Regions from separate parts of the Micromonospora sp. WMMD1155 genome, predicted to be linked through region 2. Evidence: riboswitches for the same ligand, from Rfam matches in the RefSeq annotation. Region 2 holds a riboswitch; each other region holds the start of a gene.

Evidence for each region. A riboswitch is a leader RNA that binds a small molecule or an ion and turns the genes downstream of it on or off. The one in region 2 is predicted to bind cobalamin.
Region 1: it holds a riboswitch for cobalamin, as region 2 does, so the genes downstream of both, O7617_RS31325 (ribonucleoside-diphosphate reductase subunit alpha) here and metE (5-methyltetrahydropteroyltriglutamate--homocysteine S-methyltransferase) in region 2, are expected to answer to the same signal.
Region 3: it holds a riboswitch for cobalamin, as region 2 does, so the genes downstream of both, cobN (cobaltochelatase subunit CobN) here and metE (5-methyltetrahydropteroyltriglutamate--homocysteine S-methyltransferase) in region 2, are expected to answer to the same signal.
Region 4: it holds a riboswitch for cobalamin, as region 2 does, so the genes downstream of both, O7617_RS10485 (ABC transporter substrate-binding protein) here and metE (5-methyltetrahydropteroyltriglutamate--homocysteine S-methyltransferase) in region 2, are expected to answer to the same signal.

The regions. Positions count from the first base shown of each region.
Region 1 covers NZ_CP120742.1:6,830,444-6,837,628, reverse strand. The annotation lists gene O7617_RS31345 (ATP-binding cassette domain-containing protein) at 1-187, shown strand, start outside; gene O7617_RS31340 (aldo/keto reductase) at 249-1,226, shown strand; gene O7617_RS31335 (FadR/GntR family transcriptional regulator) at 1,237-1,962, opposite strand; gene O7617_RS31330 (enolase C-terminal domain-like protein) at 1,970-3,364, opposite strand; cobalamin riboswitch at 3,976-4,190, shown strand; gene O7617_RS31325 (ribonucleoside-diphosphate reductase subunit alpha) at 4,380-6,713, shown strand; gene O7617_RS31320 (ribonucleotide-diphosphate reductase subunit beta) at 6,761-7,185, shown strand, end outside.
Region 2 covers NZ_CP120742.1:5,179,216-5,186,400, reverse strand. The annotation lists gene O7617_RS23820 (hypothetical protein) at 1-345, opposite strand, end outside; gene O7617_RS23815 (superoxide dismutase) at 422-682, opposite strand; gene O7617_RS23810 (superoxide dismutase) at 690-1,304, opposite strand; cobalamin riboswitch at 1,446-1,594, shown strand; gene O7617_RS23805 (hypothetical protein) at 1,820-2,272, shown strand; cobalamin riboswitch at 2,382-2,599, shown strand; gene metE (5-methyltetrahydropteroyltriglutamate--homocysteine S-methyltransferase) at 2,717-4,981, shown strand; gene O7617_RS23795 (ABC transporter substrate-binding protein) at 5,065-5,964, opposite strand; gene O7617_RS23790 (MFS transporter) at 6,306-7,185, shown strand, end outside.
Region 3 covers NZ_CP120742.1:6,145,523-6,152,707, forward strand. The annotation lists gene O7617_RS28015 (aldo/keto reductase) at 244-1,230, opposite strand; gene O7617_RS28020 (helix-turn-helix transcriptional regulator) at 1,360-2,208, shown strand; gene O7617_RS28025 (hypothetical protein) at 2,240-2,950, opposite strand; gene O7617_RS28030 (RNA polymerase sigma factor) at 2,943-3,515, opposite strand; gene O7617_RS28035 (hypothetical protein) at 3,642-3,977, shown strand; gene O7617_RS28040 (MBL fold metallo-hydrolase) at 3,989-4,711, opposite strand; cobalamin riboswitch at 5,047-5,176, shown strand; gene cobN (cobaltochelatase subunit CobN) at 5,447-7,185, shown strand, end outside.
Region 4 covers NZ_CP120742.1:2,336,625-2,343,809, forward strand. The annotation lists gene O7617_RS10475 (ABC transporter ATP-binding protein) at 1-263, opposite strand, end outside; gene O7617_RS10480 (iron ABC transporter permease) at 260-1,357, opposite strand; gene O7617_RS10485 (ABC transporter substrate-binding protein) at 1,371-2,300, opposite strand; cobalamin riboswitch at 2,393-2,530, opposite strand; gene O7617_RS10490 (M14 family metallopeptidase) at 2,654-4,531, opposite strand; gene O7617_RS10495 (C39 family peptidase) at 4,743-6,080, shown strand; gene O7617_RS10500 (DUF4229 domain-containing protein) at 6,174-6,455, opposite strand; gene O7617_RS10505 (hypothetical protein) at 6,529-6,984, opposite strand; gene mqnE (aminofutalosine synthase MqnE) at 7,008-7,185, opposite strand, start outside.

The sequences.
Region 1 (7,185 bases), 1.7 Mb from region 2:
CCGTGACGCCGGTATGTCGGTGGTGCTGGTGAGCCACAACATGCCGCAGGTGCTCGACATCGCCGACCGGGTCGAGGTGCTGCGCCTCGGCCGCCGCGCGGCCCAGCTCCGCGCGGACGAGGTCACCACCGACGACCTGGTCGCGGCGATGACCGGCAGCACCAGCGCGGATCGGGACGAGCGGTGACGGCGGGCGTCCCGGCCGACGGCGACGGCGGGCACGGCCGATGACCGGTCCCCTCGCTCGGATGACGACAGTGGCCGCCGCCCGCCCGTCGCTGCGGCTCAGTCCACTGGGCTTCGGCGCCTCGCAGGGCGGCAACCTCTTCCGGAGGACGTCGGACGAGGATTTCGCCGCCGCCGTCGACACCGCGTGGGCCGGGGGCGTCCGATACTTCGACACCGCGCCGCACTACGGGCTCGGCCTGTCCGAACGGCGTCTGGGAGCCGCCCTCCGCTCCCGCCCCCGTGCCGAGTACGTGGTGTCCACGAAAGTCGGTCGGCTGCTCGTGCCGTCGCCGGAGACCGCGCACCGGCGTGACCCGGAGGGATTCGACGTGCCCGCCGACCACCGACGGGTGTGGGACTTCAGCCGCGACGGCGTACACCGCTCGGTGGAGGCGAGCCTTCGACGCACCGGCCTGGACCGGATCGACGTGGTGTACCTGCACGACCCGGACGACCATTGGGAGCAGGCCGCGTACGAGGCGGTGCCGGCGTTGGTGGAGTTGCGCGAGCAGGGCGTGATCGGCGCGATCGGCGCGGGCATGAACCAGTCGGCCATGCTGGCCCGCTTCGTCACGGAGACCGACGTGGACGTGGTGATGTGCGCCGGCCGGTACACACTGCTGGAGCAGGGCGCGTTGACCGACCTGTTGCCCGCCGCGCAGGCCCGCCGCGTCGGGGTGGTGATCGCCGGGGTCTACAACTCCGGGCTGCTGGCCCGGGACCTGCCACCGAGCGACGCCGCCTACGACTACCGGCAGGCGCCGGTCGAGGTGATCGGTCAGGCCCGGCGGATAGCGCGGGTCTGCCAGACGTACGGAGTCACGCTGCCCGAGGCGGCGTTGGCGTTCGTCCGTCGGCACCCGGCCGTCGTCTCGACCGTGGTCGGCGTGCGTGACGCGGTCCAGGCGACCGAGACCCTGCGTCGCTTCGACACCGACGTCCCGGACCAGCTCTGGGCGGCACTGTACGAGGCGGGGCTGCTCGACGTGCAGCCCTGAGGGTCAGCGGTCAGGATCGCGGCGTCTCGGTCGTGGTCGCCTCACCGTCGTCGGGCAGCCCCTGCAACGACTCCTCCACACCGATCAGGTGGTTCGCCATCCGGGTGCGGGCCCGCTCCGGGTCACGCGCCACCAGGGCCTTCAGGATCGCCACGTGTTCGTCGTGGGTACGCCGGTCCGCGCCCTCCTCGTGCAGGCTCCGCCAGAGCCGCCCGCGGATGGTGCGACCGGCGAACGCCTCGATCAGGCCGACGAGCACCGGATTCTCGGCGTGCACGGCGATGATCCGGTGGAAGGCGATGTCGATCTCGAGGATGCGTTCGTGGTCCTGCGGTGACTGGCCGACCATCCGGGCCGCCTCATCGAGGAGTTCCCCCGCCTGGGCGAGGGCCTCGTCGGTGATCCTGGTCGCGGCCAACCGGGCCGCCTCACACTCCAGCAGCCGCCGGACGGTGTGGATGTGCCGTGGGTCGCCCTGACCCTGGAAGTCGACCACGAAGCCCATCGGGGCCAGCAGTTGCGGTGCGTCGAGGTTGGTGACGTAGGTGCCGTCACCCTGACGGATGTTGACGATGCCGAGGATCGACAGCGCCGACATCCCCTCGCGCAGGGAGCCGCGCGAGACGCCGAGCGACTCCGCGAGGTCCTTCTCGATCGGCAGACGGTCCCCGGGCTTGAACTTGCCGTCCAGGATCATCCGCTTGATGCCGTTCACCACTTCGTCAGTGCGAGACATGACCCCCCTAGCGGCCGGCGGATGTGGCCGTCCCACCCGCGATCACGTACGGCTCCGGAGATGACACGGTAGTCGGGTCCGCCGCCGCCCAGTAGTGGCCGTCGGGAAAGCGGTAGAGCGCGATCGATTCGGGGCGCATCCGGGTGGAGTAGCCGGGCTGGTCGGGCAGGACGTAGCCGCTGCCCGAGCCGGTGTCACTGATGACGCACGGGTCGGTGAAGTGCTCGTGCAGGTGGTCGACGAACTCGGTGACCCGGTTGGTGAGATCTCCCGAGACCGCGACGTAGTCGAGCACCGACACGTGTTGGACCATCTCGCACAGCCCGACGCCCCCGGCGTGTGGGCAGACCGGTACGTCGAACTTCGCGGCGAGGAGCAGCACGGCGACGATCTCGTTGATGCTGGCCAGCCGGCCGGTGTCCAACTGGCAGAAGTCGATGGCCCCGGCCTGGAAGAGCTGCTTGAACATCACCCGGTTGTGGCAGTGCTCGCCGGTGGCGACGCCGATCGGGGCGACGGCCCGGCGGACGGCCGCGTGGCCGAGGATGTCGTCCGGGCTGGTCGGCTCCTCGATCCAGAGCGGCTTGAACCGGGCGAGGGCGGTGACCCACTCGATGGCCTGACCGACGTCCCACACCTGGTTGGCGTCGATCATCAGGTTGCGGTCCGGGCCGAGGATCTCCCGGGCGATCGCGCACCGGCGGATGTCGTCGTCGAGGTTGGCGCCCACCTTGAGCTTGACGTAGCCGTAGCCGCTGTCGACCGCTTCCTGACACAGCCGGCGCAGCTTGTCGTCGCCGTAGCCGAGCCACCCGGCCGAGGTGGTGTAGGCGGGGTAGCCGGTCCGGACCAACTGGGCGAGGCGGTCGGTCTTGGTGCTCTCCTTGGCCCGCAGGATGGCCAGTGCCTCGTCCCGGGTCAGCGCGTCGGACAGGTAGCGCAGGTCCGCGATGTCGACGAGTTGTTCGGGGGACATGTCCACCAGGAGCCGCCACAGCGGCTTGCCGGCGAGCCGGGCGACCAGGTCCCACGAGGCGTTCAGCACGGCCGCGAGCGACAGGTGGACGACGCCCTTCTCGGGACCGAGCCACCGCATCTGCGAGTCGGACGTGAGGAGGCGGTAGACCGCCCCCATGTCGGCCGCCATCGTCGCCACGTCCAGGCCGACGAGGAGCTGTGCCTGGTGGACCGCCGCGGCGGCGACGATGTCGTTGCCCCGACCGATGGTGAAGGTCAGGCCGTGGCCCGCGAGCGGCGCGCCCACGCTGTCGGTGCCGTCGGTGTGCAGGACGACGTAGGCCGCCGAGTAGTCGCCGTCCTTGTTCATGGCGTCTGACCCGTCAGCGGTCAGGGAGGTGGGGAAGCGGACGTCCTCGACGGTGACGGCAGTGATCTGCGGCATGCGCTCCTCGCCCGACTAGGCAAAAGATCAGATGATCATTCGGAGTATACGGAGGCTGGATCAGGCGCGTCAACGACGGCGATCACCCGGTCGGTACAGACATCCAATGTTTCTCGTCGATGGTGACCGGCGGGTAATCGGCCGTTCGCGGGTGCCGCGTTCGGATCCCGGACGACCGCCAAGATGGCGCCGAGGCCCTCGCAGCGGGCCGAGCGTCCGCGTTCGACCCCTACTTTCGAGGATTTCGGCGCAGCTCAAGGGCTTACGTTGTTCGAACTGAACCGTCGGCCGGTGATGCGTGTCGGGTCGCGAACGGCCGCCCGTCAACCGGATCGAGGGCAAGAATCGGCGGTCGAGCGGTGTTCTTGAAGATTGGATGTTCGCCTCGGTTGAGCGTATCGACGGTGGATTATGAGCAAGGTTCCTTACATCTGGATCCTGCATACATCGCATCTTTGTGAATCGCGGTCGTCGTACTGCGGGGGTCGTCGGCATTCGGGCCCGTCTGGGGCCGGGCGGCCGGGCCGCGCTCGGGTGACGGTCGTCACCGCCTCCGTCGCCGACACGCCGACACCGACATGTGGGGTGTGACAACCGCTGGGTCCCTATATATGGTGTCGAGCGCAGCTGGTTCGGCCGCTCATCCGGAGCGGTCGAGGCAAGAGGGAACCCGGTGGAAATCCGGGACTGTCCCGCAGCGGTGAGTGGGAACGACAGCCGTCATCAGCACTGGGCCACACGGTCTGGGAAGCGACGGCCGGTAGGAGACCGGCGAGCCCGGTCGTGCCCACGAGTCCGAAGACCTGCCAGCGCGCCGCGTACCCGGACCCGGGTGTGCGGCGGTCCGAGGCCGCGTGGGACGGCTGACGCCACCTGACCCACGCCGCCGGTGTGGCGTCCGTCGGTGTCTGTCTCCGCGCGTTCGGGCCCCCAGGTCTCGAACTCCGAGGAGCGAGTGGTGACAGTCACCGAGGTAGTCCCGGCCAGTGCCGACGCGGCCCAGCGGCGGACGCCGATGCAGGTCCGCAAGCGCGACGGCGGCACCGAACCCGTGGACGTGAACAAGATCGTCCGAGCGGTCGAGCGGTGGGCCGACGACCTGACCGACGTCGACCCGATGCGGGTGGCCACCCGTACCATCAGCGGCCTCTACGACGGCGCGACCACCGCGGAACTGGACCGGCTCTCCATCCAGACGGCGGCCGAGATGATCGGTGAGGAGCCGCAGTACTCACGCCTCGCGGCGCGGCTGCTCGCCGGGTACGTCGACAAGGAGGTGCGTCGACAGGGCATCACCTCGTTCAGCGCGGCGATCCGGGTCGGGCACGCCGAGGGTCTGATCGGTGACGACACCGCCGCGTTCGTCGCCGCGCACGCCGCGGTGCTCGACGAGGCCGTCGACCCGGACGGCGACCGGCGGTTCGAGTACTTCGGGCTGCGCACGGTGTACGACAGGTACCTGCTGCGCCACCCCACCAGCCGACTCGTGCTGGAGACCCCGCAGTACTGGCTGCTGCGGGTGGCCTGTGGCCTGTCCCGTACGCCGGACGAGGCGGTCGGCTTCTACCGGCTGATGTCCAGCCTGGCCTACCTGCCCAGCTCGCCGACCCTGTTCAACTCCGGCACCCGGCACACCCAGATGTCCTCCTGCTACCTGGTCGACTCACCGCTGGACGAGTTGGACTCGATCTACTCGCGCTACGCCCAGGTCGCCAACCTGTCCAAGTTCGCCGGTGGCATCGGCATCGCGTACTCCCGGGTCCGGTCCCGGGGCGCCCTGATCCGGGGCACCAACGGGCAGTCCAACGGGATCGTGCCGTGGCTGCGCACGCTGGACGCGAGCGTCGCGGCGGTCAACCAGGGCGGCCGGCGCAAGGGCGCGGCGTGCGTCTACCTGGAGCCGTGGCACCCGGACGTCGAGGAGTTCCTGCACCTGCGGGACAACACCGGCGAGGACGCCCGCCGCACCCACAACCTGAACCTGGCCAACTGGGTGCCCGACGAGTTCATGCGCCGGGTCGAGGCCGACGAGATGTGGTCGCTGTTCGACCCGCACGAGGTGCCCGAACTGCCCGACCTGTGGGGGGAGCGGTTCGACGCCGCGTACCGCGAGGCCGAGGCGCAGGGCCGCTACGTCCGGCAGGTCCCGGCGCGGGAGTTGTACGGGAAGATGATGCGGACCCTGGCCCAGACCGGCAACGGGTGGATGACCTTCAAGGACGCGTCGAACCGGCTGTGCAACCAGACCGCCGAACCGGGCAACGTCGTGCACCTGTCCAACCTCTGCACCGAGATCGTCGAGGTGTCCAGCGACGCCGAGACCGCCGTGTGCAACCTCGGCTCGGTGAACCTCGCCGCCCACCTCGCCGACGGTGGCATCGACTGGGAGCGGCTGCGCGCCACGGTCCGTACCGCGGTGACCTTCCTCGACCGGGTCATCGACATCAACTACTACCCGACCGCGCAGGCGGCGGCGAGCAACCCCCGCTGGCGGCCCGTCGGGCTCGGGCTGATGGGCCTGCAGGACGTCTTCTTCGCGCTGCGGCTGCCGTTCGACTCGCCGGCCGCGCGGGAGCTGTCCACCCGGGTCAGCGAGGAGTTGTACCTGACCGCGCTGGAGACCTCCGCCGACCTGGCCCGCCGGGTCGGTGCGCACCCGGCGTACCCGCAGACCCGGGCCGCGCGGGGCGACCTGCAACCGGACCTGTGGGGCGTCGAGGGTACGCAGACCGCCCGGTGGGACGCGCTGCGGGAGCAGGTCGCGGCGCACGGGCTGCGTAACTCGCTGCTCGTGGCCGTCGCCCCGACCGCGACCATCGCCTCGATCGCCGGGTGCTACGAGTGCATCGAGCCGCAGGTGTCCAACCTGTTCAAGCGCGAGACGCTGTCCGGGGAGTTCCTCCAGGTCAACACCGCTCTGGTCCGCGAGCTGAAGGCCCGTGGTCTGTGGACCGACCGGATCCGGTCGGCGATCAAGCGGGCCGAGGGGTCGGTGCAGGACATCGCCGAGCTGCCGGTCGGCGTCCGGGAGTTGTTCCGCACCGCGTGGGAGCTGCCGCAGCGGGCGCTGATCGACCTCGCCGCCGCCCGTGCCCCGTTCATCGACCAGTCGCAGTCGCTGAACCTGTTCCTGGCCGCGCCGACCATCGGCAAGCTCTCCTCGATGTACCTGTACGCCTGGAAGGCCGGGCTGAAGACCACCTACTACCTGCGCTCGCGCCCCGCGACGCGGATCCAGCAGGCCACCGTCAGCACCGTCGCGCCCGTGGCCGTCGCGCCCGTCGCGCTCGACGCGGAGGCGCTGGCCTGCTCGCTGGAGAACCCCGAGTCGTGCGAGGCCTGCCAGTGACCGTCGCCGACGCCACCGCCACCACCGCCGAGACGAGGACCACGCACATGCTGCTCGACCCCGGGATGGACCTCACCCTCCGCCCGATGCGCTACCCGCACTTCTTCGACCGGTTCCGCGACGCCATCCGCAACACCTGGACGGTCGAGGAGGTCGATCTGCACGCCGACCTCACCGACCTGGACAAGCTGTCGCCGGCCGAGCGGCACCTGGTCAGCCGCCTGGTGGCGTTCTTCGCCACCGGGGACACGATCGTCGCGAACAACCTGGTGCTCAACCTGTACCAGCACGTCAACAGCCCCGAGGGTCGCCTCTACCTGTCCCGGCAACTGTTCGAGGAGGCCGTGCACGTCCAGTTCTATCTCAACCTGCTCGACACGTACGTGCCCGACGAGACCGAGCGGTTCGAGGCCTTCGCCGCGATCGAGAACATCCCCTCGATCCGCCGCAAGGCCGAGTTCTGCTTCCGCTG
Region 2 (7,185 bases):
ACGTGACATCGCGGGCCGCAGGCCGAGGTCCTGGTCATCAGCCACGACCAGAGCCTGCGGCGCCGCTGGGCCGACCGGATCGTCGGCCTCACCGGTACAGCGCGCACACACCCCTGTTGCTTCCCGCTCCGGCACCCCGGAGCGGGACGACACAGCGAGCAGATTCTCCAAGCGGGCAACACGACGTTGAACGTCTCGCAACTGCTGGCGAAGCTGGTGCGCCTGACTCTCGCTGGCACCGAGCTGCCGACGGGCGGTCTCAAGTCGTTGGAAGTCAGCCACGGCCAACACCGCCATCTGCTGGCCGTCCACTGTCAGGACACGGTGCTCGATCTTCCGGCGCATCGGGCCTCCCCGAGGTGGGCGGTAGAAGCTGCTGTTGTCCGCTGGGTTCCGCCGACGGGCGGAACCCAGCGGACCGTCATGCAGGCGGGGACTGGGCGGTCTCGGCCAAGAGCAACGACAGCTCCCGGACCAGATCGTCCATCGACTGGCCGCTCTGCGCCTTCACCAAACCCAGAGCGAGATCGGCCAACAGGTAGAAACCGAGGGTACGGGCCTGCTCGGAACTGAACGCCGACATCAACGCCTCCGCACCGGGGAGGTCACCGCGATGCTTGGCGGCGATGACCCCGGCGGCGCGTTGGACGATCTCGGCCGCCTCGGGGGTGTACCCGCTCACGCCGGGATCAGATCTTCGGGGTGGCGGCGCGGGCGGCGTCGAAACGGGAGATGACGTCGGTCCAGTTGACCAGGTTCCACAGCCGGTCCACGTAGTCCGGGCGCACGTTGCGGTACTGCAGGTAGTAGGCGTGCTCCCAGGCGTCGAACACCAGGATCGGGGTGGACCCCTGCCCGACGTTGCCGTGGTGGTCGTAGACCTGCTCCACGATCAGCCGCTGGCTCAGCGGCTCCCACGCCAGCACGCCCCAGCCGGAACCCTGCACACCCTTGGTCGCCGCGGACAGTTGACCGGCGAACCCGTCGAAGGAGCCGAAGTGCTCGTCGATCGCCGCCGCCAGCTCACCGTCGGGGCGGTCACCGCCGTCCGGGGACAGGTTGTTCCAGAAGATCGAGTGCAGGACGTGCCCGGACAGGTTGAACGCGTACGTCTTCTCCAGGCCGACCAGGGTTGCGTAGTCGCCCTTGTCGCGGGCCTCGGCGAGCCGGTCGAGCCCGTCGTTGGCGCCCTTGACGTATGCGGCGTGGTGCTTGTCGTGGTGCAGCTCCAGGATCTCGCCGGACATGGCGGGCTCGAGTGCGCCGTAGTCGTAGGGCAGGTCGGGCAGGTTGTACACGGCCATGGAGTACGTCCTCTCAATGCTGCCTCATTATGGCTGTTGCCACTATCTTGCAACAAGAGCCGAGAGTGGGGACGCGACTGCCCGGATCGGAAGGTCTGCGTCGTTAGCACCCGTCGGATCAGGGCCTTGACGGCGAGCCCCACCCGTGGGAACACTGTCCGTCACAACTTCATACCTGTGTGCTGACGGGGGAAGTCCGGTCGAAGTCCGGCGCTGGCCCGCAACGGTAGGCGGCGACAAACGTAGTGACGCCGCGAGCCCGATTACCCGCCAGTCCGCGTGACCAGCCTCCCCACCCGTCGTGGCCCACGGGTCGGAGCCGCCCGAACCGGAGTCGGGTCGTCTCGGACCATCGGAGCCCGGAAAGGCGTCGCTTCATGGTCAACCGCCCCCTCCGGCACCGCGCCCGCAGTCGTAGCCGCTGCGCTGGCCGTGCTCACGCTGTCACTGACAGCCGTACCGGCCGCCGCCACGGCGTCGCCGCCCACCCTCAACAAGGTCGATGCCGCCGCCGAATGGCACTGCTGCTCGCGGCGGCCGTCGTCAGCGTCGGCCTGGTCGCCGTCGACCCGGTGCCACGTGCCGCGCACGCGGCGGCGTGCGCCCCGGGTGCGGGCGTCACGGTGGTGGTCGACCTCACTGCGTTCGGCCTCGGTGTCCAGACCGGTTGCCGGCTCGGTGATCCGCCGACCGGCCTGGCCGCGTTGCAGGGAGCCGGCTTCGCCGTGACGGGTACCCAACGGTGGGGTCTTGCCTTCGTCTGCCGGATCAACGGCTATCCCACAGCCGCCGCCGAGCCGTGCGTCAACACGCCGCCCGCCACCGCGTACTGGTCGTACTGGCACGCCGTACCCGGCGGTACCTGGTCCTACAGCACCCTCGGCGCGAGCAGCTACAACCCCGCCCAGGGCACCGTCGAAGGATGGCGCTTCGGCTCCGGGCAGGCTCCGTCCATCTCCCCGCCGTAGTCGGCCTTGGCCGGGAGTCCGGGCACGACCGGACTCCCGGCCCGTCCAACTCTGGGCGACAGGGAGAATCCGCCTGCGACAGCGGCACCGGGGATCAGCTTCCGGCCGTACGATGGTCGGCAGTGCTGGTTCGCCGCACCGCCTCGGTGTGGCGTCGTAAGAGGGAACCCGGTGGGAAACCGGGACTGCCCCGCAGCGGTGAGTGGGAACGACCGCCGTCACACGCACTGGACGCGTGAGCGTCTGGGAAGCGACGGCCAGTAGGAGATCGGGTCGCCCCGGTCACGCCCACGAGTCCGAAGACCTGCCCGCACCGCGTACGCGTCCGCGTGCGCCGCCGTCGGCCTCTCGGGAGGGTCAGGGCGAGGCCCGGCCGTCGTCCGCGCCCTGCCGTGTCCCTCCAGTGTGGTCGGTGGTCGACCTCGAGGGAAGGACACCTGTTCCGTGACCACACCGTTCGGGCTGAGCACCGTGCTCGGCTATCCCCGCATCGGTCCGCACCGCGAACTCAAGCACGCCGTCGAGTCCTACTGGGCGGGCCGGATCGACGCGACCACCCTTCAAGAGACTGCCGCCAGCCTCCGCGCCGATGTGTGGCGCACGCTGCGCGACGCCGGCCTGGACGCGATCCCGTCGAACACGTTCTCGTTCTATGACCAGGTGCTCGACACCACCGTTCTGGTCGACGCGGTCCCGGACCGGTTCCGCCGCCTCGGTCTCGGCGACCTGGACACCTACTTCGCCATGGCGCGTGGCACGGAGCGGGAGCCGGCGCTGGAGCTGACGAAGTGGTTCGACACCAACTACCACTACCTGGTGCCGGAGGTCGGCCCAGGCACAGCGTTCACCGCTCGGACGGACAAGGCGGTGCGGGAGTACGGCGAGGCGAAGGCGCTCGGCGTCACCACCAGGCCGGTGCTGGTCGGACCGGCGACCTACCTCCTGCTGTCCAAGGCCACCGACGACGCGCCGGAAGGGTTCCGGCCCTTCGACCGGCTCGACGACCTGATCGCTGTCTACGAGGACATCCTCGGCGTCTTGGCCGGTGCCGGGGTCGAATGGGTGCAGCTCGACGAGCCCGCGTACGCCGCCGACCGCACCCCGCAGGAGATCGCCGCGCTGCGCGCCGCGTACCGCCGGCTCGGCGTTGTGAAGCACCGGCCGCGGTTGTTCGTCGCGTCGTACTTCGGTGACCTCGGCGACGCGTTGCCGGCACTGCTGGGCACCCCGGTCGAGGCGGTCGGCATCGATCTGGTCGCCGGGCCGGGCAACCTGAACCGCCTCGCCGCCGCCGGCCCGCTACGCGGGAAGACGATCGTCGCCGGGCTGGTGGACGGGCGCAACATCTGGCGTACCGACCTTCGCACCGCCACCGCGACCGGTGCCGTACTGACCGCCCTGGCCGACCATGTCGCGGTGTCGACGTCCTGTTCGTTGCTGCACGTGCCGGTGGACCTCGCCGCCGAACCTGACCTGGACCCGGACCTGCGTGTCCGGCTCGCGTTCGCCAGGCAGAAGGTCGACGAGGTCGTCGCTCTCGGACGCGCCCTGCGCGACGGTGTCGGCGCCCTTCCCCCTGCCCTGCCCGTGACCCCGGCGGCCTGGCGCAACGACGCAGTCCGAGCCCGACTGGACGCGCTGCGTCCCGAGCACCTACGGCGCGGGCCGTACGCGCAGCGGGCCGCCACCCAGCAGGCCCGGCTGAACCTCCCACCCCTGCCCACCACCACCATCGGATCCTTCCCGCAGACCACGGAGCTGCGGCAGGCCCGCGCGGCGCACCGGGCCGGTCGGCTCGACGACAGCGGCTACGCCGAGCGGATGCGCGCCGAGGTCGCCCACGTCATCGCCGTGCAGGAACGACTCGGGCTGGACGTGCTGGTGCACGGCGAGCCGGAACGCAACGACATGGTGCAGTACTTCGGTGAGCAGCTCGACGGGTTCGCCGCCACGGTCAACGGGTGGGTGCAGTCGTACGGCTCCCGGTGCGTACGCCCTCCGATCATCTACGGCGACGTCACCCGGACCGGGCCGATGACCGTCGTTTGGTCCACCTACGCGCAGTCGCTGACGAACCGACCGGTCAAGGGCATGCTCACCGGACCCGTGACGATCCTGGCCTGGTCGTTCGTCCGCACCGACCAACCCCTCGCCGACACCGCCAACCAGGTCGCTCTCGCGCTGCGCGACGAGGCCCGCGACCTGGAAGCCGCTGGCATCCGCATCATCCAGGTCGACGAACCCGCCCTGCGGGAGACACTGCCGCTGCGTCGGGCCGAGCAGCGCGCGTACCTGGACTGGGCGGTCGGGGCGTTCCGGCTCGCCACCAGCGGAGTCGCCGACGCCACCCAGATCCACACCCACCTGTGCTACTCCGAGTTCGGCGAGGTCCTGCCCGCGATCGACGCTCTCGACGCGGACGTCACCAGCATCGAGGCGTCCCGGTCGAAGATGGAGATCCTCGACGATCTGCGCACGACCGGCTATGAACGGGGTGTCGGCCCCGGGGTGTACGACATCCACTCACCCCGCGTACCAGAGCAGGCGGAGGTCACCGACGCGCTACGCCGCGCCGTCGCGGCGGTGCCCGCTGACCGACTCTGGGTCAACCCCGACTGCGGCCTGAAGACCCGCGGCTACCCGGAGGTCGAGCAGGCCCTGACCCGTCTGGTCAGCGGCGCCGGCGAGGTCCGCAGCACGCTCACCTGAGCGCACGGTGGGGCGGCGTGCCGTCGCCCCACCGTGCGTTGCGGCAACGCGCATCCGATGCCCGCGTCGGCCGCTCGGCAGCGTCAACCTGCGCTAACGGGTATCTGCAGAGCGCGGGAATCCGGGCGGCCGTCGAGGATGGCGGCGAGGATCTCCGCGCCGTCGACGACCCTCGGGCCTGGGCGGTTGAAGTAGGCGGGTCCGTCGACCACCCACACCTGGCCCCGACGAACCGCAGGCAGGTCCGCCCAGCCGGGTTGCCCGGCTGCCACGGACAGCTCGTCGACGGTCCGTTCGGGGGTGAACCCACACGGCCCGAACACCACCACGTCCGGGGCCAGGTCGGCGACCACCGACCACGGGTGTGGGGTGCTGTGCGCCCCCGGACCGAGCAGCAGCGACCGCCCGCCCGCGGCGGCGATCTGCTCGGGCACCCAGTGCCCGCCCGGCATCAACGGGTCGAGCCACTCGACGAACAGCACCGTCGGCGCGCCGGTCCCCGGGCCGGGCAGCGCGGCGAGACGACGTTCGGCGTCCGCCCGGATCTCCGCCGCCCTGCCCGCGGTGTCGGTCAGGGCGGCCACGGCGTCGACGGTGTCCAGTATCCCGCCGATCGTCCTCGCCTCCAGCGACACCACCCTGGTATCCAGGTCGATCAGCCGAACCGCGTCGTTGACCCGCGCGTAGGAGACCGCACACACATCGCACAGGTCCTGGGTCAGGATCAGATCCGGCTTCAGGTCCTCGAGCATCGTGACGTCGAGCTGGTACAACGACGATCCTCGGTGCGCGTCGCCAGCGATCGCCGCCGAGATCTCCCGGCTCGTCAGCGCCTCGGGCAGAGACGTCGCCGTCACCATCGGAACGCCGGCCAGGTCACCCGGCGGCCAGTCACACTCGTGCGTGCGCCCGACCAGATGCCCGGTCAGGCCGAGCATGGCTACGATGTCGGTGGCCGCCGGCAGCAGTGAGACGATCCGCACGTCCGCCTGCCTACCAGGCATGACCAAGCCGCGTCCACTCCGCCAGCGCAAGTTGCCCCCTGCACGTGTCCAACGCCCTGCGGCAGATCCCGTGATCGCGTCACGGCCAGCGGACGCCGGTCAACGTGCGGGCACCTGGTCGTCGGGTCGATCGAACTCCGGTTGAACCTTCCCCGCTCAGGCCGGTGCCGGGCCTTCTCAAGTCGACGGGCCGCCAGGTACAGGATCGACTTTTCTTGATCGAGGGTTGGTCGACACTTCTTGTGGCTACGGGAACTCGCGTCTGTCGTCGCCCGACTGATACTCGACGGACGCGGTGTCAGACCGGAACGGGGTGTGTGATGGCGGCTGAGCGGTGGTGGGCTCCGACGGGTGTCGCGACGGCGGCGATGGCCACGTCGATGACGGCGCTGTACGCGACATCGGCGCTGGCCCCGTTCCTGGTTGCCGACCTGGGTCTGTCCCGCACGGCGGTGGGCGCCTTGGTGACGGTGTCGTTCGCGGTCGCGGCGGGGGTGTCGCTCATCGCCGGGCACCTGATCGACCTGGGCGGAGCGCGGCGAGGACTCCTGGCGTTGTGTGTGGCCGTGCTGGTGGCCCTGCTCGGCGCGTCCGTGGCACCCGGCTACGGCTGGCTTCTGGTGGCGGTGGCAGTGGCGGGCTTGGGGCAGGCACTGGCCAACCCTGCGACGAATGTGCTGGTCGCCGGGGCGGTTCCGCCGCAGCGTCGGGGTAGCGCCATCGGGGTGAAGCAGGCGGGGGTACAGCTGGCGGCGTTCGCCTGCGGACTTGTCCTGCCGGCGGTGGCAACTCTGGCCGACTGGCGGGTGGCGTTGCGGGTGTCGGCGTTGGTGCCGTTGGCGACGGTGATCGCGGTGTGGTGGTGGGTTCCGGCCGCCGCGCGCCGGGCGACGGCGGGCTCGTGGTGGCGGCTGTCGGCACCGACCGGTTGGTTGACCTGGCTGGTCGCGTTCTCTCTGCTGCTGGGCACCGGGCTGGCGGCGGTGAACACCTACCTTCCGCTCTACGCGACGCAGCGGCTGGGCCTGGGCACGGGTGTGGGTGGGGCTCTGCTCGCCGCGTTCGGGGTGACGGGTCTGCTGGCCCGGGTCTGGTGGGGCCGGTGGGCTGACCGGAGCGCGGAGGTGGCCGTTGCCCTGGTGTGGCTGGCTGCCGCGGCAGTCGTCGGGGTCCTGCTGGTGCTTTCGGCTGATCATCTTT
Region 3 (7,185 bases), 970 kb from region 2:
GTGGTACACCCCGCCAGCAGGACCACCGAGGATGCCAGCGTCCATCTGCCCCAGGAAACCATCTCGCCCCTTCCGGTGCCCGGCGACGACTCGTCGCATCTCTCCGACACCGCCCGGGCCCGCCGGGTTCCTAGTGCCGCGTCGTGACCCGGTGATGCTTCGCAGGGCGATCGTGGTGCTGATGTCCGCCCCGGGGCAGTCGGTCCCGAGCCCCGAGATCCACTACCCGTGCCTGACGAGGCACTAGTTACCGACGCCGAGGCTCGACATGAACGCCGCCGGGTATCGGTCACCGTGCGCGGCGCCCTTCGGCACGGCCGTCTCGATCTGTTCGAGATCATTGGCCGACAGCCTCACGTCCAGCGCCGGCAATGCCTCGGTCAACCGCTGCCGGGTGCGCGCACCGACCAACGGAACGATGGACGGGTGCTGCGCCGCCACCCACGCGATCGCCAACTGCGCCACCGTGCACCCCTTCGCGTCAGCGACCCGGCGCAACGCCTCGACCAGGGCGAGGTTGTGCGACGCGTTCTCGGCGGAGAAGCGAGGACTGTGGTTACGCGGATCGTCCGCCCGTCCCGGCACCCAGTTCCCCGAGAGCAGGCCACGGCCCAGCACCCCGTACGCGGTCAGCCCGATGCCCAGCTCCCGCAGCGTGGGCAGCACCTCGGCCTCGACCGCCCGGGACAGCAGCGAATACTCAATCTGAAGATCAGCAACCGGATGTACGGCGTGCGCCCGCCGAATGGTTTCCGCGTCAACCTCGGAAAGCCCCACATACCGTACGTAACCGGCATCGATCATCTCCTTGATCGCACCGATCGTGTCCTCGATCGGCACCGACCGGTCGAGCCGGGCCGGCCGGTAGATGTCCACGTGGTCGACGCCGAGCCGGGTCAGCGAGTAGCTCAGGAAGTTCCGCACCGAAGCCGGGCGGGAATCCTGCCCCTCGAACCGCCTGCCCGGCCCCACCTGCTGCCCGAACTTCACACTCAGCAGATAGCTGTCCCGGTCGCGTCCCCGCAACGCCTCCGACAGCAGCAGCTCGTTGTGCCCCATGCCATAGAAGTCACCGGTGTCGACCAGCGTGACCCCCGCGTCCAGCGCCGCCCGGACGGTGGCGATGCTCTCCTCGCGATCGGCCGGGCCGTACGTGCCCGACATGCTCATCGCCCCCAGCCCCACCGCGGAAACCGTGGGACCCGTCGTGCCCAGAGTGCGTGTCTGCATCGAAACTCTCCCTCGTCGGTCGATCTCAGCTCCACCCTGCGCCACTTTTCCGCCCGCCGGCAGCGGAGCGCTTATCGTGGGAGCGCCACTCCCTGGCTCGGTGCTCGGTCCCCGAGGCACCATGAAGACATGCAGCGTGAGCAGCTCGCCGACTTCCTGCGGCGCCGACGCGAGGCCATCCGCCCCGCCGAGGTCGGCATCGCCGACGGCCCCCGCCGCCGCACCGCCGGCCTGCGCCGCGAGGAGGTCGCCATGCTCGCCGGCATGTCCGTCGACTACGTCGTCCGCCTTGAGCAGGGCCGCAGCAGCCAGCCGTCGACCCAGCTGCTCGGTGCCCTGGCCCGGGCCCTGCGCCTCACGGACGACGAGCGAAGCCACCTGTTCCACCTGGCCGGCCACCAGCCGCCGCCCGCCGACGGCATCGCGCGCCTGGCCCGCGCCGGTCTGGTCCGCCTGCTCGATCTGGTGGGCGACACCCCCGCCATGGTCCTGTCCGACCTCGGCGAGATCCTGGCGCAGAACCGCATGTCGATCCTGCTCAGTGGCGACCACACCGGGCTGACCGGCGACCGGCGCTACGTCGCCTACCGCTACTTCACCGACCCGGCCGTCCGCGACCTCCACGGCCCCGAGGAATGGCAACGGCACGCCCGCCAGCAGGTCGCCGACCTGCGAGCGGTGGCCGGCCGACGGGCCGGGGACCCGGTTGTGACCGGCCTGATCGAGCGGTTGCGGGCTGCGAGCGACGACTTCCGGCGGCTGTGGGCCGAGCACGAGGTGGCGGTGCGCCGGGTCGACCGCAAGACGTTCCTGCACCCGCGCGTGGGCCGCATCACGATGGACTGCGAAACCCTGGTCACCCCCGACCTCGGCCAGCAGCTGCTGGTGCTGACGCCGTCGGACGCCGAGGCCCGGGAGAGGCTTGAGCTGCTGCGCGTGCTGGGGGTCGAGGAGTTCCCGGCCGGCGTGCCTCGCTGACAGTGCCGCGATCGACGGTCGAAGACGCCCCCTAGCGCAGTGAGCGGGCGATCTCGAGCGCCTCGGCCTTGCCGAGGGACCCTTCGAGCCGGTAGCTCACGTCGGCGTCCTGCCAGATCAGCGTCGAGGCGGCCAGTCGGGCGGTCTCCTCGCGGACCTCGCCCGCGCGGTCCACGTACGAGAGCACGTGTGGCCCGTCGACCCAGACGGCGAAGTCACCGTCGACCTGCGTCCACTCCGCCCCCGGCGGGTTGACCTCCTTGTGGAAGGCCAGGTTGAGGCGACCGTCGAACGCGTCGATGCGCAGCGCGCCCCCGTCGTAGAGCAGCGTCGCCACCCGGCAGACGCCCGCCGGGTCGGGGTCGGCGACCAGCACCTGCTCGGGCGTACCCAACGACGCCGGTAGGCGGATCGGGAACCGCACCGCCCGCTGCGCCTCGTCCAGGGCGGCGGTCCGCTGCCCGGGCAACGGCGACGGGGTGCCGCCGGGCAGCGTCGGGGCGGGTGAGGTGGCGATGCCGACCCCGGCGAAGCGCAGCAGCCCGGCGACGGCGTCCGCGACGGCGGCCCGGGTCGGCGGCACCAGCGCGACCAGGAGGGCGACCGACGCCGCCGCGGCGAGCGGGCGCCACCGCCACCGGGGCCGGTCGAGCCGTACGCGGACACCGGCGGTCACGTCGGGCGGCTCGGGTGTGTCCAGCCAGGTGGACAGTTCACGCAATTCCCGTTCGAGGTCACCCATGTCGGACCTCCTCCCGGTCGAGAAGGCCGCGAAGCTTCGCCAACGCCCGGGATGTACGCGACTTCACCGTCCCCCGGGGCCAACCCAGTGCCGCCACCGTCTCCTCCTCGCTGAGATCGAGGAAGAACCGGCACACGATCACCTCACGGTCGCGTACCGGCAGTCGCCGCAGGGCCCGTACCAGTGCCTCCCGGCGCTCCCCGGCGAGGACCGCGCCGACCGCCCCGTCCTCGGCGATCGCGGACGTCGGGTCCGCCGCCGCCCGCAGGACGAGCCCGTCGCGTCGGCCCCGGGACCGGTGCAGGTTGCGGGTCTCGTTGGCGACGATCGCGAGCAGCCACGACCGGAAGGACGACTCGCCCCGGTAACGGGACAGCTTGCGGTACGCCTTCACGAACGCCTCCTGCGTGACGTCCTCGGAGTCCGAACCCGCACCGAGCAGCACCGCCGTCCGGTACGCGGACGCGGTGTGCCGGGCGACCAGGAGGTCGTACGCCTCCAGGTCACCGGCCCGGGCGCGGGTGACGAGAGTGTCGTCGTCCAGGGGAGCCTCCGTTCGGATCACCCTCATGACACCGCTCACGCGTCGCGGGTTCCACAGGGCGCGGGTCAGGTTGCTCCCATCGGACGTGCAGCGTATTGCCAGGATCCGGTGCTGCACTGGAGGAGGTGTCGAGGAGAGGGGCTGGACATGGGCTGGTTCAACCGCCGGGCACGGGGTGCCGGGACGACTCCGACGAAGCTGGACCGGGAGGCGACCCGCGAGGACCTCGCGGCGCTGGAGGCGTTCGTCGTCGACAAGCGGGGCGTGGAGTTCTACCTGGAGCCGGAGACCACCGCGACGGACACCACGGTGGTGGCGATCGCGCACGACGGTGAGTGGATCCGCCGTCGCACCGGTACGCCTCGCGCGGCGGGGGCGATCGCCCGCAAGCACGCGGTGCCGCTGTACGAGGCGGCGCGCACCGGCTACCCGGAACGGATGCGGGTGTGGAACCGCGCCCACCCGGAGCGCCACGCCCGCTGAGACCCGCCGGCTCAGGCGTCCCCGACGGCTGAGCGGGCCTGCTCGGCGGTCATCGGCTCGGCGTGGCTGGAGACGTACCAGTGGTAGCCGTCGTCGAGTAGTCGGCGGACCAGGCCCAGGTCGGGGCCGTCCTCGGGTCGGCGCAGGTGTGCCGGTGGCGGGTAGAAGCAGTCGCCCAACAGCATGACGCCCGAGTCGGGCACGAGAACGACTGTCGAGTCCGGCGCGTGCCCACCTCCGACGTGCCGCAGGTGCACCCCCACCGGCAACTCCTCGACGTCGGTGAAGGTCCGGGTGGGTGGCAGGACGGTGAAGTCCTCCCAGGAGGCCACCGCCCGTGCCCGCGCCCGGAAGCTCGGGCCGAGGCGAGGGTCGGCGCGTACCTGCTCGTCCAGGTAGTGGTGGCTCCACGGCCGGGCGGCCTCGGCGCGCAGCAGCGGCACGGCCGCCTCGTGCCCGACGATCTCCACGTCGGGCCACGCGCAGGCGCCCCAGACGTGATCCCAGTGGTGGTGGGTGTAGACGAGCCAGCGTGGCCGCGGTAGCCCGGCCGCGGCGAGCGCGGCCTGGATCTCGCGGGCGTGCGCGGGGCTCTGCCCAGCGTCGATCATCACACTGCCGCGTTCGTCGGCCACGAAGGCGACGCTCGCCTGGACCTCATCCGGGTCGGGGTCGCCCGGACAGAGCCAGACCCGGCCGGCCAGGTGGTGGAACCTCGGGGCGACGATGGTGATCGACCTCCGGGATTGATCGCGGACGCTGGTGTGGCGTCCGCCGATCCTAGGCGAGCGGGTCGGCCAGCGCCGTCCCGCCGGACGATCGGCGCGGGCCAGGGCAGGTGCGGCCGTCCTTTGCTCTGCATATCCATATGCACCGGTGACGCTCCGTGCCCGGTGCCTACAGGTATGCAGAGCAAAGGACGCGAAGCATTAATCCGGGGCACTGAAACGCGCGTGGCCGCGGCCCCGGTGATCGCCGAATGTCGATCTGCGCAGCCCGCCGGGCGGGTCTGGACCGGCGTTGACCCGCGGCGGAGGGGTGTGGCAGCATTCGCGGCCTGACGGCAGTGAAGGAAGTCGGTGCGATTCCGACGCGGTCCCGCCACTGTCACCGGGGAGTGATCCCCCCTCGTGAGTCACGGCCGTGTGTCTGCGGTTGGAAGGCCGGGGGAGAGCGTCGATCCGGAAGCCAGGATACTTCGGCCGTCGGGACGTACCCCAGGGCGTGGACACCCGAGGAGGACCCGATGACGCACGGCGTCTCATTCATCGACGACTGTCGTCGTAACCCGCGCTTCGCCGCGCCCGCGACCGGTCACGCCCCGCTGAGCTGAGCCCTCGCCGCCGGCCGGGCCCGTCGCTCGCGCCCGCGAGCCGACCGCCCCGCCGGCGTACCGGCTGACGCCGCACCCACCCGCATCGTCGCGGTCACCCTCATGGTGGCCGGGGCGTCACTCACCGGAGCCTGCCGTGCGCATCCTGTTGCTCTCCACCGCCGACACCGACCTGCTGGCCGCCCGGGCCAGCGGCGCCGACTACCGGCTGGCCAACCCCGCCCGGGTCGCCGCCGATGAGGTGCCCGCCCTGCTCGACGGCGTGAACCTCGTCGTCGTACGCCTGCTCGGCGGTCGACAGGCGTGGCCGGACGGTATCGCGGCGGTGCTCGAAACCGGGGTGCCGACCGTCGTGCTCGGCGGTGAGGCGCTGCCCGACGCGGAGCTGATGGCCGTCTCCACAGTGCCGTCCGGAGTGGTCACGCAGGCGCTGGCGTACCTGGTCGAGGGCGGCCCGGGCAACCTGGGGCAGCTGGCCCGGTTCCTCTCCGACACGGTGCTGCTCACCGGTGAGGGGTTCGCCGCGCCCGCACCCACCCCGACGTACGGCGTCCACCGTGAGTACCCCACGAATCCGGAGCAGCCCACCGTCGGGATCGTCTTCTACCGGGCGCACGCCCTCGCCGGTAACACCGGATTCGTCGACGTGCTCGCGGACGCGGTCCGCGCGGCCGGCGGCAACCCGCTGCCGATCTTCTGCGGCTCGCTGCGCGGGCTTACCACCGGGGCCGGCCCGCTCGGGCTCTTCGCCCGCTGCGACGCCCTGCTGGTCACCGTCCTCGCGGCGGGCGGCGCCGTCGCCGCGGACGCGTCCGGGGGCGGCGACGAGGACGCCTGGGACGTCGGCGCCCTGGCCGCCCTGGAGGTGCCGATCATCCAGGCACTCTGCCTGACCAGCACCCGGAAGCAGTGGGCCGACAGCGACGCCGGGCTGTCCCCGTTGGACGCCGCGATGCAGGTGGCCATCCCCGAGTTCGACGGCCGAATCATCACCGTGCCGTTCTCGTTCAAGCAGATCGACTCGGACGGCCTCTCGGTCTACGCCGCCGATCCCGAGCGAGCCGCCCGGGTCGCCGGGATCGCGGTGCGCCACGCCCGGCTGCGGTACCTTCCCAACCCGGACAAGCGGGTCGCCGTGGTGCTCAGCTCGTACCCCACGAAGCACTCCCGGGTCGGCAACGCGGTCGGGCTGGACACCCCGGTCTCGGCGGTCCGGCTGCTCGCCGCGCTGGCCGAGGACGGCTACGACCTGGGCGACGCGCCGCCGCCCACCGACGGGGACGCGTTGATCCACGCGCTGATCGCCGCCGGTGGGCACGACGTGGAGTGGCTCACCCCGGAGCAGTTGGCCGCCGCCGAGGCCCGGATACCGGGGGACACGTACCGGCGGTGGTTCGACCAGGTCCCGACCGAGCTGCGCGAGCGGATGCGGGAACACTGGGGTGAGCCGCCCGGCGAGCTGTACACCGACGGCGGGGACATCGTGCTCGCCGGTCTGCGCTTCGGCAACGTGGTGCTGCTGATCCAGCCGCCACGCGGGTTCGGGGAGAACCCGATCGCCATCTACCACGACCCGGACCTGCCGCCGAGCCACCACTACCTGGCCGCGTACCGCTGGCTGGCCGCGCCCGTCGCCGACGGCGGCTTCGACGCGGACGCCGTGGTGCACCTGGGCAAGCACGGCACCCTCGAATGGCTGCCCGGCAAGGGTCTCGGTCTGGCCGCCGACTGCGCGCCCGACGCGGTCCTCGGCGACCTGCCGCTGGTCTACCCGTTCATCGTCAACGACCCCGGCGAGGGCACCCAGGCCAAGCGGCGGGCACACGCCGTGGTCATCGACCACCTGGTGCCGCCGATGGCCCGCGCCGAGACGTA
Region 4 (7,185 bases), 2.8 Mb from region 2:
CGGCGCAGCGCCGTGCTCGGCGTACCGAAGAGGGTGATGGCCTCGGGCGCGGCCAGCAGGCCGCCGACGGCGCGCAACAGGGTCGACTTGCCGGCGCCGTTCGGGCCGATCACGGTGACCCACTCGCCGGGGGCGACGGTGAGGTCGACGCCGGTCAGGATCGGCGTGCCGCCGAGGTCGACGTGCAGGCCGCGCACCTCGACGGCGGGTACGCCGCCGGAAGAGGCGGCGGCGGACGGGTCGGCGACGGGTTCGCGGCTCACGTGAGCACCCGCCGGGCGGTGCGCAGCACGATCACGAAGAACGGGCCGCCCAGCAGGGCGGTCACCACTCCGATCGGCACCTCGGCCGGGGCGGCGGCGGTGCGGGCCACCACGTCGGTCAGGGCCAGGAACGCACCGCCGAACAGCAGGGACAACGGCAGGATCATCCGGTAGCTCGACCCGGCGAGCAGCCGGACGGTGTGCGGCACGATGATGCCGACGAAGCCGATCAGGCCGGTGGCGGACACCGCCGCCGCGGTGCCCAGGGAAGCTGCCGCGATCAACAGGTAGCGGGTGCGCTGCGGGTGCAGGCCCAGACTCTTCGCCTCGTCGTCGCCCACGGCCAGGACGTCCAGCTCGCGGCGGTGCAGCAGCACCACCACAGTGGTCAGCACGGCGTACGGGAGCACCAGCAGCACGTCGTGCCAACCGGCGGTGGCGAGCCGACCCAGCAGCCAGGAGTAGACCGGTTGGATGCTGTCGGCGTGCTTCTGCAGCAGGTAGGTCTGCCCGGCGGAGAGGAACGCGGAGACCGCCACCCCGGCCAGGATCAGCATCGCCGGTGAGTGGCTGCGCCCGCCGGCCGCGCCGAGCACGTAGGTCATCGTCACAGCGAGCAGCGACCCGGCGAACGCGGCCAACGGGATGGTCATCGGCAGCCCGGAGATCGCCCCCTCCCGGCCGGCGCCGCCGAGGGCGATCGCCGCGGTGACCGCGAGGCCGGCACCGGCGGCCACCCCCAGGAGGTACGGGTCGGCGAGCGGGTTGCGGAAGACGCCCTGGTAGCAGCCCCCGGCGAGGGCGAGCAGGCCGCCGACGAGCAGGGCCAGCACCACCCGGGGCAGCCGCAACTCGGTGACGATCGCGATCTCCCGCTCGGACAGGCCGCTGTCGAGGTGGACACCCGGGATCAGGTTGAGCAGTTCGGCGGCGACGCTGCCGGCGGGCAGGCTGACCGGCCCGAGGGACACCCCGGCGACGAGCGCGACGAGCACCGCGAACACTCCGGCGACCAGCCAACGCTTGCGCAGCCCGGCGGGCCGGGCCACCGGTGGTGGCCCAGCCGACCGGGCCGCCGACAGCGGCCCGGTCACCGACGGGTCGGGGTCACGCGGGCACCTTGGCGACCGCGTCGATGATGACCCGGAGGAGGTCGACGACGCGCGGGCCCCAGCGGGAGGCGATGTCGTCGTCCAGCGCGATCACCTGGTTGTTCTTGACCGCGGTGAGCCCGGCCCAGCCGCTGCGCGCCTTGACCGAGTCGGCGTTCTGCTGGCAGCACTTGGAGTCGGCCAGGAAGACGAAGTCCGGGTCGGCCTTGACGACGAACTCCTGGGACAGCTGCGGGTAGCCGCCGTTCTTGCCGTCCGCGTCGGCCGGGTCGGCGATGTTGGTCAGCCCGACCTGGCTGTAGAGCGAGCCGATGAAGGTCTTGCTGGTGGCGCTGTACAGCTCCGGGCCCAGCTCGTGGAAGTAGGTGAGCTTCGTGGTGCGCTGCGGCAGGTCCTTGACCAGCTTGGCGATGTCGTCCTTCATCCGGGTGGCGACGTCGTCGGCCTGGTCGGCGTGCCCGGTGAGCGTGCCCAGCTCGGTGATCTGCCGGTACGAGTCGTCGAGCGTGGTCGCCGCCGGGGTGAGGTAGACCGGGATCTTCAGCTTGGTGAGCTGGTCGACGATCTTGTTGGTGTCGTTGGCGAGGACCACCAGGTCGGGGCTCTTGCCGGCGATGGCCTCGGCGTTGGGCTGGAAGCCGGAGAGGTCGGTCTTGGGCGCGTCGGCCGGGTAGTTGGACTGGTCGTCGACGGCGGTCACCTGCTGACCGGCACCGATGGCGAAGAGCATCTCGGTGGCGGTGGGCGACAGCGAGACGATCTTCTCGGGACGCTTGTCGAGGGTGAGCGCGCCGACCGTGACCGGGTAGGCGGCGGCCGCGGTGCCGGCGCTCGGCTTGTCGTCGGCCTTCTCGGCGCAGGCGCCGAGGGCCAGCGCGGCGACCGCGAGGGTCGCGGCGAAGAGCCGAGGGGTACGTCTGTTCATGGGGGCCTCCTGTCGGTCGAGGAGTGTGGTGCTTCGCCGACAGGGACTTTCGTACGCCCGCCCACGAGGCGCCCTTCCTCGAGAGCGCGTATCGCGACCGATCCGTAGGCGACCTGGCTCGTCCCCACCGGGGGTGAGGCATCACAGTTGCGGGACAGCGCCGGGTTAGCACCGGCTTCGCTGCGGACTGGTCGCTAAGACGGTAGCGCACCGCCACGACGTGCCGGATCGACCAAGGATCGATCGGCACTGGACGATCAACCGGGCCGTCGCGCAGTGCGGGATATGTCCCGGATACGGCACCTCGGAGGCGGGTGGTGGGGCCCCGCCGGGCGGAGCGGGGCCCCACCCGATCAGGAGGACGTGATGGTGACGTTGTCCACAGCCGCCTCTACCAGACTGGCGCCGGAGGCGTCCGCCGCCTCCACCAGGATGCGTACCGACTGGCCGGCGTACGGGCTGAGGTTGAGGCTGGCGACCGCCCAGCTCCCGTTACGGTTGGTGGCCGCGCCGGCCTGGGTGAGCAGCGCGGTGGTACCGCCGTTGTGCACCACGCTCACCCGCAGGTAGTCCGCCGACGAGGCGTTCGAGCCGTGCGCCAGGTACCAGGCCAGCGAGAGCGTCAGCGTGCCGGACGACGGCAGGGTCACCGCCGGGGACCGGGCACTCGTCACACCGCCGTCGACGTCGTAGTCACCGGCTGCCGATCCGGCGAGCCGACCGGTGACCAGGTCGTTGGAACCGGCGTACGGGGTGAGCTGCTTGGCGCCGGAGGAGGTGGTCGCCTGGGCGGTACCCCGTTCGAACGCGCCGACCGTGGCGGTGTCGGTGCCGGACGGGTTGACGGTCCAGCCGGTGGCCGTCTCGAAGGTGTCCGACCAGACCGTGGTGCCACCACCACCGCCGCAGTACTGCGCCTGCTTGCCGATCGCCCGGTACGGGCAGTCGGCGTACTCGCTGAGCATCAGCACCGCCTCCCGGTTGCGCGAGGTCTGCGCGGGGATCACCTCGTCGGGCGGGTAGAAGCCGCCGCCGCCGGACGAGCCGGGATACATCTCGAAGGTGTACGCCCAGATGTTGTGGGTGGCCCACATCCAGTCGATGCTGTCCCCGTCGGTGATGTAGAGGTCGCTGGACTGCTGCGGTGTGTAGTTGTTGGTGGCCGCCATCTGCTGCCCGATGGTGGCGAAGGTGTTGTACTGGTCCGCGCTCATGCCCGCCGCGGTGTTCGCCGTGGTGTAGCCGTACGGCCAGAGCACCAGCTGCGAGTACGTGTGGAAGTCGATGTTCGCCTTGATCTGCTGCACGCCGCCGACCACCCGGCCGTTGACGAAGTTGCGTAGCGCCTGCGTCTCGGGCGCGGAGAACGCCGACGGCCCCCGGTAGGTCTCCGACGAGGTGCTGCCGGACGAGCCGCCGCAGCAACCCCAGTTGTAGGACCAGTTGCGGTTCAGGTCGGTGCCCACGTTGGACGAACCGCTGTTGGGCTGCCGGTTCTTGCGCCAGGACCGGTACGACCCGGTGGCGATGTCGTACTCGCTGCCGTCCGGGTTGACCGTCGGCACGATCCAGATCTCCCGACTGTTGACGATGTTGGTGATCCGGGAGTCGCCGCCGTAGCTGTCGGTGAAGAGGTTGAGCAGGTAGATCGCCATCTCGACGGTCAGGTGCTCACGGGCGTGCTGTTGGGCGTTGAACAGGATCTCCGGTTCACTCTCGTCGGTGCCGACGTTGTCGGAGATCTTCACCGCCATCAGGTCGCGGCCCTCGTACGACGATCCGATGCTGATCTTGCGGGCGATCGCCGGATGGTCGGCGACGACCTGGTTCACGACGGCGGTCAGTTCGGCGTAGTCGTGGTAGTTGGAGTCGGCGGGCGGGAAGGCCAGCGTGCCGATCTCACCGGCGCCGCGCTCGGCGTTGGGCGGCGGGGCCAGGGGTTCCAGCCGGAAGCCGAGCTTGCCGATCGCGGCGGCCTCGGCGGCGGTCGCCGAGATGTGCAGCACACCGTGCTCGGAGTAGTCGATGGCGGCTCCGGTGCGGGCCACCGCGTTGCGGTCGGCGAGGGTCCGGGGCCCGAGCACCCGGTAGCCGGCGGCGGCCGACTCGGCGGTCCGGTCCGGCGCCGGCTGGGCGGCGACGGGGCCGGTGGCGACGGTGACGATTCCCAGCCCGGCGACGACGGCGAGCACCAGGACGCGGCGGAGGGGGTTGGACGTGCGGAGGGCCATGGACTACCTCCTCGATGGGCGGGAGATCCCGCTCGGTGAAGGACACTTCACCACCTGTCACATGGTCATATCAATATCGATCGCTGGCTTGTCCATCCCGAGCCGATCATCTCGGCGGCAATGATTTTCCACCCACCAACATCTGGCGAAACTTCTCTCCAGGCGGAAAACTGACCAGCGACGATGCCCCTCTCGACACCGCGGAGCACCAATGGCCAGATCCCGCCTGCACGCGGCCGCCCTCGCCGGCGTCACCGCGTTCACCCTGCTCGCCACCGCCGCGCCCGCGACAGCGGCCCGCCCACCCGCCGTCAGCCACGACGAGCAGATCACCTTCCAGGACTGGTCCGGGCCCGCCGACTGGCACCGGGGCGACCGGTCCGGCACCCGCGTGGCGCCCGGCCCCCGGTCGGGCCTCACCCTGGCCCGCCCGGCCGGCACCACCGAGTACGCCGACCCGCACACCGGCGTCGCCCGCACCTGGGAGTACGGCACCTGGACCTCACCGGTGACCCGGGTCGGGTTCGACGCCACCGAGCTGATCGCCTCGTGGAACGCGGAGACCCCCGCCGGCACCTGGATCCAGGTGGAGATGCAGGGCAGCTACACCAGCGGTGACCACACCCCGTGGTACGTCATGGGTCGCTGGGCGTCCGGCGACACCGACATCAAGCGGACCAGCGTCGAGCGGCAGGGCGATCCCTGGTCGACGATCTGGACCGACACCTTCAGCATCGACGACGCCGCCGCCGGGGTGCTGCTGCGCTCGTACCAGCTGCGGCTGACCCTCTACCGGGCACCCGGGCAGATCGCCGCGCCGGTGGTCCGGATGCTCGGCGCGATGAGCTCCACGGTGCCGGACCGGTTCACCGTCACGCCGAGCGCCGGGCACATCGCCTGGGGCGTCGAACTGCCGGTGCCGCGCTACTCGCAGAACGTGCACGCCGGGCACTACCCCGAGTACGACGGCGGCGGCGAGGCGTGGTGCTCACCGACCTCCACGGAGATGGTGGTCGAGTACTGGGGTCGTAGGCCGTCGGCGGCCGACACCTCCTGGGTGGACCCGACCTACCCCGACCCGACCGTCAACCACGCGGCCCGGATGACCTACGACTACGCGTACGACGGGGCGGGCAACTGGCCGTTCAACACCGCGTACGCGGCCGGCTTCCCCGGGCTGGAGGGGCGGGTCACCCGACTGCACTCGCTGGACGAGCTGGAGCGGTTCATCGCCGCCGGCATCCCCGTCGTGACCAGCCAGTCCTTCCTCGCCAGCGAGCTGGACGGGGCGAACTACGGCACCTCCGGACACCTTTTCGTGGTGGTCGGCTTCACCGCCGACGGCGACGTGATCGTCAACGACCCCGCCTCGTCCAGCAACGACGTGGTGCGCAACGTCTACAAGCGCGCGCAGTTCGAACAGATCTGGCTGCGGACCAAGCGCACCAACGCCAGCGGCGGCACCTCCGGCGGCAGCGGCGGCATCGCGTACCTGATCAAGCCGGTGTCCAAGCCCTGGCCCAAGGTCAAAGGCTCCACCAACTGGTAAACCCACCCCCACCCCTCGCGCCGCCCGCCCCATCAGGGTCGATCATGAGGTTAGCGGCCGCCACTCGGCGTGTCGTTGCCGCTAACCTCATGATCAACGCGGGGAGTCGGCGGGCGGGTCGGCGGGGTTCTCGTCTTCGCCGGCCAGGGCGGAACGGAGGCGTTCCTTCTCCGCGCGGCGGCGCTCGGTCGCGTCGGCCATCTCCCCGGCCATCTCGTCCCGCCACCCGCGCAGCAGGAAGAAGGAGAGCGCGGCGGAGAAGACCAACGCCAACATCAGCTTCAGGAACACGTTCATGTCGATCAGCCAGAGACCCGCCAGCACGGCGACGAACAGCCCGATCCGGCCCAGCGTGTACTTGAGCGCGGCGCTCACCCGCACCACTCCGTTCTCTCCGTCGCCCGCCGAGGCCGGCGGAACTGTCGATCCGCCCGGTGGGCGGTAGCGGTCAGCCGGTCCGGCGGGCCAGCCAGCGGACGCCCGGGAACCAGACCACCGCGTACGCCACGGTGAACGCCGCCGCCGCCAACGCGCCGGAGAGCAGCGGCGGCAGCCCCGCGCCCAACCCGGCGATCAGCAGACCGACGAACACGCCCACGGCCGCGGCGACCACCGCCGCCAGCACCCGCGCCGCACCGAAATCCCAGGCCCGGAAGTCGTCCCAGAACAGCCACGCCGGCAGGATCACCGCCAGCCAGCCGTTGGTGTGCCCGAAGTCGCCGGCGCCGATCGAGGCGAACGCCCAGTCGAACAACACCAACGCCAACGCGCCGATGACGACCCCGGCCAGGCACACCCCGAGCAGGTCACCCAGGGTGGCGACCCGCCCCTCGGCGTCCCGGCGGGGAAACCCGCCCTGCTGCTCGGAACCGCCGCGCTGCTCGGACCTGCTCTGCTCGGTCATCGACTGCGAGGGTACGTGGTGACTCAGGCCCAGACCTGCTGCGGCTCGGCGCGCCGCTGCGCCAGCGACGGGGCCTTGTCGTACTCCCGGACCACGTTGTAGCGGGTGTCCCGCTCGACCGGCTGGAAACCGGCGTCCCAGATCAGGTGCAGCAGGTCCTCGCGGTGCATGGTGTTCGGGGTGCCGTACGAGTCGGCATCG